DNA from 2 places in the Pantoea sp. R13S299 genome. Region 2 is predicted to be linked to the other one. Evidence: predicted binding sites of a transcription regulator. Region 2 holds the regulator's gene; the other holds the start of a gene.
The links. The regulator PhoB, encoded in region 2, activates phosphate uptake and scavenging genes when phosphate is short. The targets are predictions, from matches to a motif close to CTGTCATAAAACTGNCNNAT.
Positions count from the first base shown of each region.

Region 1 (5,025 bases), on a different contig from region 2:
GATCTGAAAACCACCGACATCCCGGATGTCCTGAAACGCGTGAATTTTACCGTTTCACAGGCCGAAATCGGCGCGATTTTCCGCAAGCCCGATCATAAGAACTACCGCGAGTGCGGCGACCAGATTCTGCGTAACTTCCTGAAAGGGCTGGCGATGATTCAGCGTCCGTCACAAGCCCCGCGCGATAAATAGAGGCCTGGCGGCGCCGATCTTTTTTCTGAAAGATCAGAGATCCCATAACGAGGCCTTTAAAGATATTACTATTTATTTCATAATGTTTCCTGATGCATGATTGATTCTGGTGGGGCGCAGTCAATACCTGATTCGCACCTTGCCGGGTTAACTTTCAATCATTCAATCAGGAAGAAATATGCGTGAATTAACTCATTTTGAAACAAGCCAGGCCAGCGGTGCAGGAACAGAAAGTGCCAGCGCGGAAGTCGTGCAGTTAAGCTCCGTTAATAAAAACAGTCTGCTGGTTAATAAAATATTCCGGGTACTTAATGGATTATTTGGTATGAAGATACCCTATCTGAGATAACCAGACAGAGTAAGTAAGTGATAATGGCCGTCCAGCTCATTAGAGGCTGGTGTCGGATCACGGCGTCGAGTGTCTATCGCAGAGAAGCAACTCATACTTTACGCCGTCTTTAAATTGCAGACCCTTTCTGCGGGCAGAACGCACCCGACCACCAGCAAAGTCACTTCTGACCGCGCCCCACTACCCAGCGCTTATGCACCCACAGCGAGGCGATGATCACCAGCGCGCCCGCAATAAAGCTCGGCCAGTGCGGTTTCTCCTGCCAGATAGCCAGATTCACCAGCAGCCCGGCGGGCACGTGCATGTTATTCATAATGCCCAGCGTGCCAGCATCGACCTGCGTTGCACCGTAGTTCCACATGAAATAGCCGAGACCGGAAGCGGCGACGCCCAGCCAGACCAGAATGCCCCACTGTAGTGAGGTGGTCGGCAGCTTCTGCGGATTGCCCCAGGCACACCACGCGATCACCGCAATCAACACCGCACCCAGATAGAACCAGGAGAAGGCCGTGTGCTGCGGCATCGGGCGGGTCTCCTGCAGACGCTTATAGCCCACCATTCCTGCCGCAAAGCAGATGTTTGCCAGTTGCACTAACAGCAGACCAAACCAGAAATGATCGCTGACTTTGTCATAGCGAATAATGGCCGCGCCAGCCACCGCCAGTAGCGCACTGAAGATATAGCCAATGCGCAGCGGACGACGGCTGATCAGATCGTAAATCAGCGTCACATAGAGCGGCGTCATCACCGTAAACAGCAGGAACTCCGACACGCTAAGGTAGAGATAGGCTTCAAAGCTCAGCAGATACATCACACCCAGCTGCAGCATCCCCACCAGCATGTAAAGCAGCAGCGTTGAAGGACGATGACCACGCCAGCGCAGGAACGGTAAAAACACCAGCGCAGCCAGCGCCAGACGCATCAGTACAGAGAACCAGCTGTCCACCTGCCCGGCAAGGTATTCGCCAATCAGGCTGAACGAAAAAGCCCACAGGATGGTGGTAATGATTAATAAAAACACGGCGACGACCCCGAAATGAACAGGCCGCCAGTGTAAACAATGTGCCGCCGTCAGGCTGTGAAATCTGGTTGACATCTGATTACAAACCAGGCGATCAGAATAACCACTGGATAGCCTGCTTACACTCCCTGACATAACTGGCGGCTGAATAGGTTTTCAGCCAGATAAAATGCGCGAAATAATCCATCACGTGATCACTTTCGCTCTCAACTGTAATAAAACTGTAACAAATGTGTCATTCATCACAGTAACGTTGCGCAACTAACATTATTCTTTGCGCGAAATGGAACATCCTGCGTCCATTTTGTTCTGCTCTTTTCTGCCCCAACCTGCTGGGAATCAAAAATCATAATGTGCCCTGGAGGGCCTCACTGATGCTGAGCATTTTTAAACCTGCACCACGTCAGCCGCAGGTGGCGGAGGATCACGTTGATCCGCTCTACCGTCGTCTGCGCTGGCAAATTTTCATCGGGATCTTCTTTGGTTATGCGGCCTACTACCTGGTCAGAAAAAACTTCGCACTCGCCATGCCCTATCTGGTGGAGCAGGGTTTTTCACGAGGCGATCTCGGTTTTGCCCTGTCCGGCATCTCCATTGCCTACGGCTTTTCAAAATTCATCATGGGCTCGGTCTCTGACCGCTCAAACCCGCGCGTCTTCTTACCGGCCGGTCTGATTCTGGCTGCGGCAGTAATGCTGATTATGGGATTCGTCCCCTGGGCGACCTCCAGCATCATGGTGATGTTCGTGCTGCTGTTTGTCTGCGGCTGGTTCCAGGGCATGGGCTGGCCACCCTGTGGGCGCACCATGGTTCACTGGTGGTCACAGAAAGAGCGCGGCAGGATCGTCTCGGTCTGGAACTGTGCCCATAACGTGGGCGGCGGCATTCCGCCTCTGCTGTTCCTGCTCGGTATGGCGTGGTTCAACGACTGGAAAGCGGCACTCTACATGCCAGCGTTTGGCGCGATTGCCATTGCGATTCTGGCCTTTGCGCTGATGCGCGATACGCCACAATCCTGCGGTCTGCCGCCGATTGAAGAGTATAAAAACGACTATCCGCCTGACTACGATGCCAGCCACGAAGAGGAGCTGACGGCAAAACAGATCTTCATGAAGTATGTGTTGCCGAACAAACTGCTGTGGTACATCGCGCTGGCTAACGTGTTTGTCTATCTGCTGCGCTACGGCATCCTCGACTGGTCACCGACCTATCTGCGCGAAGTAAAACACTTCACGCTGGATAAATCGTCGTGGGCCTACTTCCTCTATGAGTATGCGGGGATTCCGGGAACGCTGCTGTGCGGCTGGATGTCGGACAAAGTATTCCGTGGTAATCGCGGTGCGACCGGGGTGTTCTTTATGACGCTGGTGACCATCGCGACCGTGATCTACTGGCTCAACCCGGCGGGCAATCCTGGCGTCGACATGGCCTGCATGATCGTGATTGGCTTCCTGATCTACGGTCCGGTGATGCTGATTGGTCTGCACGCGCTGGAGCTGGCACCGAAAAAAGCGGCGGGAACGGCGGCGGGCTTTACCGGCCTGTTCGGCTACCTGGGTGGATCGGTCGCGGCCAGCGCCATTGTCGGTTACACCGTCGATTACTTCGGCTGGGACGGCGGCTTCATAGTGATGATTGCAGGCTGTGTGCTGGCGGTTATTCTGCTGTTACTGACGATGGTCAGCGAACACAAACACAAAAAGACCCTCGCCTGACGGCAATAAAAAAGGGCCGGATAACGGCCCTTTTTACGCTAACGGCTTAAGCCAGATAGAGCGTGCGCAGCGTCTGCGGCACCGCATCATCAGCATTCGAACCAATCACCTCCAGCTCCGGCAGCGTATCTTTCAACCGCTGATGGGCATTCTGCATGATATAGCCCTTACCCGCCATGCTCAGCATCTCCACATCATTCATGCCATCGCCAAAGGCGATACAGCTTTTCAGCGTGTGGCCTAGCGTCTTCGCGACTGCTTCCAGCGCATGCCCTTTCGACACGCCGCCCGCCATCACTTCCAGACAGGTCGGCAGCGAGAAACTGACGTTAACCCGATCGCCCCAGCGCGCTTCAATCGCCTGCTCCATCGGAATCAGATGCTCGGGATTTTCGCAGGTAAAGAAGACCTTACTGATGTTATCGGTTGGCAGCAGGCCCGGCTCATAGACCTGATAGTTGAAGACCGACTCGCGGAAATAGTCCTGCTCAGCCGGGCTTGAACGGCTGACAAACCACTCATCGTCGCGGTAAACGTGCGTCAGAATATCGCTGTGATGATATTGCAGGCCAAACAGATCGCTGGCGATATCCTCATCCAGATTATGACTGAACACCAGTTCGCCCTCTGCGTTGTGCACGCGTGCGCCGTTTGAGGTGATCATATAGGCCGGAATCGCCAGACTGTCGCGCATCTGTCCGACATCGATATGATGACGGCCGGTGGCGAACACAAAGTGAATATCTTTCGCGACCAGCTGCTGCAGCGTTTCACGCGCAAAAGGAGTCAGACGATGTTCGGGGGAAAGCAGCGTGCCATCCAGATCGGATGCAACGATGTGATACATGAAAACCTCGGGTATCTGGTTCTGCCGGTTTAAACCGGTCGGATAAATTACGTCAGTGGTGCGATGAAAAAAAGTCGACCACTGCATTGAGTGCTTCGGCGCGCATCTCATCCTTTTCAAACAGGATTTCATGACGCGCACCCTCGATCACCCGTGGCTTATTGCCCTCACACGGATGACCCGCCGCGGCCATCGCGGCACAAAACAGGTCCTGTGAACGATTGTCGACCACCCGATCATCGCTGGCCTGTAACAGCAGCAGCGGCGTGGTGATCTTATCGGCCTGACTGATGATGTTGCGACCCGCATGGATGCCTTCGCGTACCCAATGGTAGGTTGGCCCGCCCACGCGAATCGCCGGATCGTCCGCATAAAAACGCAGGTTTCGCCGGTAACGCTCGGTGCTGTGCGTCAGCCGGTTAATACCAAACGGATGCGCGCGCCAGCGTCCGGTGCCCAGCGCATAGCCATCGCGCATGGCCGGACGTTTCTCCGCCCAGTCCAGGATGCGGTGGGCCAGAAATGAGGGCAGCGGCAAGGCGATACCAAACATCGGTGCCACCAGCGCTGCCGCATGAAACGCCTGCGGCTGACGCGCCAGAAACAGCGTCAGGATTGCACCGCCCATCGAATGAGCCAGCGCATAGCGCTGCTGATAATGGCCGCTGACAATCTCTTTCAGATAGAGCGTTTCAAGATCGTCGACGTAATGGGTAAATTCCGCCACGTGACCACGGTGTGAATCTTCCAGCAGGCGATCGGAACGCCCCTGACCGCGATGGTCAAGGATCACCACATCAAATCCGCAGTGAAACAGATCGTACGCCAGCTCAGGATATTTTATGTAACTCTCGATGCGTCCCGGCACAATCAGGATCACACGCTTGTGTTGCGGCGATGT
Region 1 is NZ_JBLYEF010000006.1:25,399-30,423, forward strand. Features, by position in the region: gene ACN1CO_RS20580 (DUF1456 family protein) at 1-192, shown strand, start outside; gene ACN1CO_RS20585 (hypothetical protein) at 371-541, shown strand; gene ACN1CO_RS20590 (carboxylate/amino acid/amine transporter) at 702-1,562, opposite strand; gene glpT (glycerol-3-phosphate transporter) at 1,937-3,277, shown strand; gene yigL (sugar/pyridoxal phosphate phosphatase YigL) at 3,324-4,124, opposite strand; gene pldB (lysophospholipase L2) at 4,177-5,025, opposite strand, start outside.
Region 1: a site for PhoB is predicted at 1,773-1,792, ahead of glpT (glycerol-3-phosphate transporter). Genes of this name have one in related genera too.

Region 2 (5,025 bases):
AACTTCGGGGGTTAACGCAGCGCGGCACGCGCCTGTGCCATCTGGCTGTCTGAGAGCGGCAGATAGCCCGCTTCGCTGACCCGCCGCTGGCCTTGAGGAGAGAGCACCTGCTGCAGAAACGCAGCGACCAGCGGTGGCAGCGGTTTGCCGGGCGCTTTATTAACGTAGAGATAGAGCGGACGCGCCCAGGGATAGCGGCCGCTGCGGATAGCATCGGCATCCGGGACAATCGCCTGGCCCTGATCGTTCTTCACCGCCAGCATTTTTACGCCGCTCAGATGAAAGCCAAAACTGGCGTAGCCGATGCTGCGCGAATTACCGGCCACCGCCTGCACCACTGCGGCCGACCCAGGAAACTCCGCCACGTCGCTGCGGAAATCGCCTTTGCACAGCACCTGCTGCTTGAAGAAACCCCAGGTGCCGGAGGCGGAGTTACGGCCATAGCGCTGAATGGGTCGTTTATTCCACTGCGCGCCGGTTAAACCGAGATCGCCCCAGCGCAGCGGCACGCTGTGCGCGCCACACAGGCGGGTAACGGAGAAGATGGCGTCGAGCTGACGCGGTTCAATCTGCTGCAGCGGATTGCGCTGATTCACTACCACCACCAGCGCATCCATCGCCACCGGCACCGCCAGCGGCGGATAACCGTAGCGCGCCTCAAAAGCCTGCCGCTCATCGGCCTGCATCGGGCGGCTCATCGGCCCGAGCTGTGCGGCGCCCGCCGCCAGGGCAGTGGGCGCGGTCGAAGAACCGGAGGCCTGAACCTGCACATTCACGCCCGGCGCCTGGCGACTGAAATCTTCGCCCCACAGGGTCATCAGATAGCCGAGCGTATCGGATCCCACGCTGCTGAGATTGCCGGAGAGCGTGCCGGGCTGGGCCAGAGCCAGACCCGGCAGCAGAGAGACGATCAACAAAACAAGGAGGCGCATCAGGGAGATCCGGCAGCGATTAATGAACGGCATTCTCCTGCATCACGCTGCTGACAATCAACCTCGCAGGCAGCGTAAAGGTAAAACAGGTCTCTTTATTCGGTACGCTGGTGATATCGAGCCGCGCGTTATGGTGACTCAGAGCATGTTTCACAATCGCCAGCCCCAGCCCGCTGCCGCCAGTGGCGCGCGAACGTGCTTTATCGACGCGGTAGAAACGCTCTGTCAGACGCGGAATATGTTCTGAGGCGATACCCGGCCCGTTGTCGCATACCCGGAAAGTAGCCCCTTGTTTGCCGCGCAGCCAGCTGATATCGATCCGCGTGCCGTCCGGCGTATGATTCACCGCATTGTAAACCAGATTGGAGATGGCACTACGCAGCTGTTCATCGTTGCCAAACACTTTCAGATGGGGATCGGTGTGGAAATGGATATCGTGACGACCGCCACTCAGCGTCGCCGCCTCATGCTGCAGTAATTTGAGCATCACCGGCACATCAACCTTCTCTTTCAGATCGATCGCCGGTGCGGCTTCGATGCGCGACAGCGTCAGCAGCTGTTTGACCAGGCTGTCCATACGGCGCGTCTGCTCCGACATCGTGTGCAGCGCTTTACTGCGCGAAGGCTCGCTCATCACCGAATCGTTCATCATCTCCAGATAGCCCTGCAGCACCGTGAGCGGCGTGCGTAACTCATGGCTGACGTTGGCAAAGAAGTTGCGACGTGCCCCTTCCAGCTGATGCATCTGCGTCACATCACGCGCCACCAGCAGCCACTGCCCCTCGCTGTAGGGCATGACGCGAAATTCCATATGAAGTTTGTTGTTCAGCACCAGCGTCAACGGCTTGTCGAAATCGCGCTGGCGCAGATAGCGGGAAAACTCCGGATAACGCAGCAGATTAAGGATGTTCTGGCCATTATCTTCCGGCCAGCGCAGGCCCAGGTGCTGCTGCGCCAGGCCGTTACACCAGAAAATGGTGCCCTCTTCCGTGGTCAGGATCACCGCATCCGGCAGCGACTCGGCGCCGCTGCGGAAACGCTTAATCAGATTACCGAGTTCACGCCGCCGCCGCCGGTTGCGCAGTTGCATCTGGTAAAGACCATAAAACAGCGGCTCCCAGCTGGCACGCCCGGCAGGCGGCGTCATGGTGCGGTCGAGCCACAGCCAGTGCGACAGCCGCATCAGATTGTGGAAATGCCATAACAGGACCATGACCACGCTCAGCAGCAGCCACCAGGGCAAACCGCCAAACAGCAGGCCCAGCAGCGCCGCAGGCAGACAGGCCAGCAGCAGTTCTGTCAGTAATCTCTTCCAGGAGAGGCGTTCCAGCACGGTAAAGGCTCCGTTTAGTAGCGGGCAGAGAAACGATACCCTGTTCCACGGACGGTTTGTACCATGCGATCGTGGCCGGAGACTTCCAGCGCTTTACGTAAACGGCGAATGTGAACATCGACTGTACGATCTTCCACATACACATTGGTGCCCCAGACGTGGTTCAGCAGCTGTTCGCGGCTGTACACGCGCTCCGGGTGCGTCATAAAGAAGTGCAGCAGCTTATATTCGGTGGGGCCCATCTCCAGCGGCGTGGTTTCGGACATCACGCGATGTGAAGAGGGATCCAGACTCAGTCCCTGCATCTCAATCACCTCTTCCACCGCCATCGGTGAAATACGGCGCATTACCGCTTTAATCCGCGCCATCAGCTCTTTGGGTGAAAACGGCTTGGTAATGTAATCGTCGGCGCCCACTTCCAGGCCACGCACCCGATCTTCCTCTTCACCGCGTGCGGTGAGCATCATCACCGGAATATCGCGGGTCATCGCCTCACGTTTCAGATGTTTGATAAACTGAATACCGCTGCCTCCGGGTAACATCCAGTCCAGTAAAATCAGATCGGGCCAGGGTTCAATCAGCTTGCCAACGGCGCTGTCATAATCTTCCGCCTCGATTGGCTGATAGTCGTTCTGCTCCAGAACAAAACACAACATTTCACGGATGGGGGCTTCATCCTCCACAACCAAAATGCGCTTAGCCATTATTACTCCTGCTGATTATGACGGCTGTCACTGAGATTCGCGGCGCCATTATGCGTCAGATTTGTGACACTTTTATGAAAAACATAACCTGCCTGTAACGCCGTTGGTAATCATTTATGACAGCGCAGCGACAATTTTTTGCTTTGGCTGCAGAGCCAGTATAATCGCCGGGCGAATCACAACGGCAGGGACTCATCATGCGCATCATTCATACTGCGGACTGGCATCTGGGGCAGTTCTTCTACAACAAAAGTCGGGCAGCCGAACATCAGGCGTTTCTCGACTGGCTGTTGATCCAGATTGAACAGCATCAGGTAGATGCATTGATTATTGCAGGCGATCTGTTTGATACCGGCACGCCGCCTAGCTACGCCCGCGAGATGTTTAACCGCTTTGTGGTGGCGCTGCAGCCTACCGGCTGTCAGCTGATTGTGCTGGCGGGCAACCACGACTCCGTGGCGACGCTCAATGAATCGCGCGAGCTGCTCGCCTGTCTCAACACCCGGGTCATCGCCACGCCGCAGGCGCAGGATGATGTGCTGCTGCTCAACACCCGTCAGGGCGAACCGGGCGCGCTACTGTGCGCCATTCCCTATCTGCGACCACGCGATATCCTGCGCAGCCGGGCGGGTCAGTCGGGACGCGATAAACAAACCTCCCTGCTGGAGGCGATCGCCCATCACTATCAGCAGCGTTTCGCCGCCGCCCAGGCGCTGGGCTATGCGCTGCCGATAATCGCCACCGGCCATCTCACCACCGTTGGCGTCAGCCAGAGCGATTCGGTGCGTGACATCTATATCGGCACGCTGGATGCCTTCCCGGCCAGTGCCTTTCCGGCGGCTGACTATATTGCGCTGGGCCATATTCACCGCGCCCAGCGCGTCGCAGGCAGCGAGCATATCCGCTACAGCGGCTCGCCGATTCCACTGAGCTTTGATGAGCTGGGCACGGAAAAGAGCGTCTTCCTGCTGGAGCTGGCGGCCAGCGGCCTGCAATCGGTCACGCCGCTGGTGGTGCCTCAGTCGCAACCCATGCAGGTGCTGAAAGGATCGCTGGCGCAGATTGCGGCGCAGTTAAACGCCTTCAGCACAGCAGAGCAGGAGAAGCCGACCTGGCTCGACATCGAAGTCACCACCCAGGAGTACCTCAGCGATCTGCAGCGCCAGGTCGAAACCCTGACCGCCACGCTGCCGGTCGAAGTCCTGCTGTTGCGCCGCAGCCGTGAACAGCGGCAGCAGAGCCTGGCGCGGCTTGACAACGAAACCCTGAGTGAACTGAAGGTGGAGGAGGTCTTTGCCCGCCGCCTGGCGCTGGATGAGGAGCTGCAACCGGCGCAAATCGATGAGATGACCACCCTGTTCCGCCAGACGCTGGCCGCCATGGAAGAGACCCAATGAAGATCCTCACGCTACGGTTCAAAAACCTCAACGCCCTGCGCGGTGAATGGTTCATCGACTTCCGCGCCGAACCCTTTGCCAGCAACGGCCTGTTTGCGATAACCGGCGCCACCGGGGCCGGTAAAACTACCCTGCTGGATGCCATCTGCCTGGCGCTCTATCACCAGACGCCACGTCTGGGCGCGATTTCCCAGAGCCAGAATGCGCTGATGACCCGCGACTGCGCCGAATGTCTGGCGGAAGTCGAGTTTGAGATCAAAGGCGAAGCCTGGCGCGCCTTCTGGAGCCAGAACCGGGCGCGCGGCACCGCCGACGGCAAGCTGCAGGCACCGCGCGTTGAGCTGGCGCGCTGCGCCGACAACATCATTGTTGCCGATAAAGTCGGTGACAAGCTGAAGATGATCGAAACTCTGTCAGGTCTTGATTTCGAACGCTTTACCCGGTCGATGATGCTGTCACAGGGCCAGTTCGCCGCCTTCCTTAATGCCAAAGCCAGTGAGCGCGCCGAACTGCTGGAGGAGCTGACCGGCACCGAAATTTACGGCCTGATTTCCGCCGCCATCTATGAGCGGCACAAAGAGGCGAAAACTCAGCTGGATCTGCTGCGCAGCCAGGCGGGTGCGATGGCGCTGCTGGATAGCGACGCGCGCGATGCGCTG
Region 2 is NZ_JBLYEF010000001.1:97,037-102,061, reverse strand. Features, by position in the region: gene ACN1CO_RS00515 (PstS family phosphate ABC transporter substrate-binding protein) at 12-932, opposite strand; gene phoR (phosphate regulon sensor histidine kinase PhoR) at 952-2,265, opposite strand; gene phoB (phosphate response regulator transcription factor PhoB) at 2,280-2,969, opposite strand; gene sbcD (exonuclease subunit SbcD) at 3,167-4,366, shown strand; gene ACN1CO_RS00495 (AAA family ATPase) at 4,363-5,025, shown strand, end outside.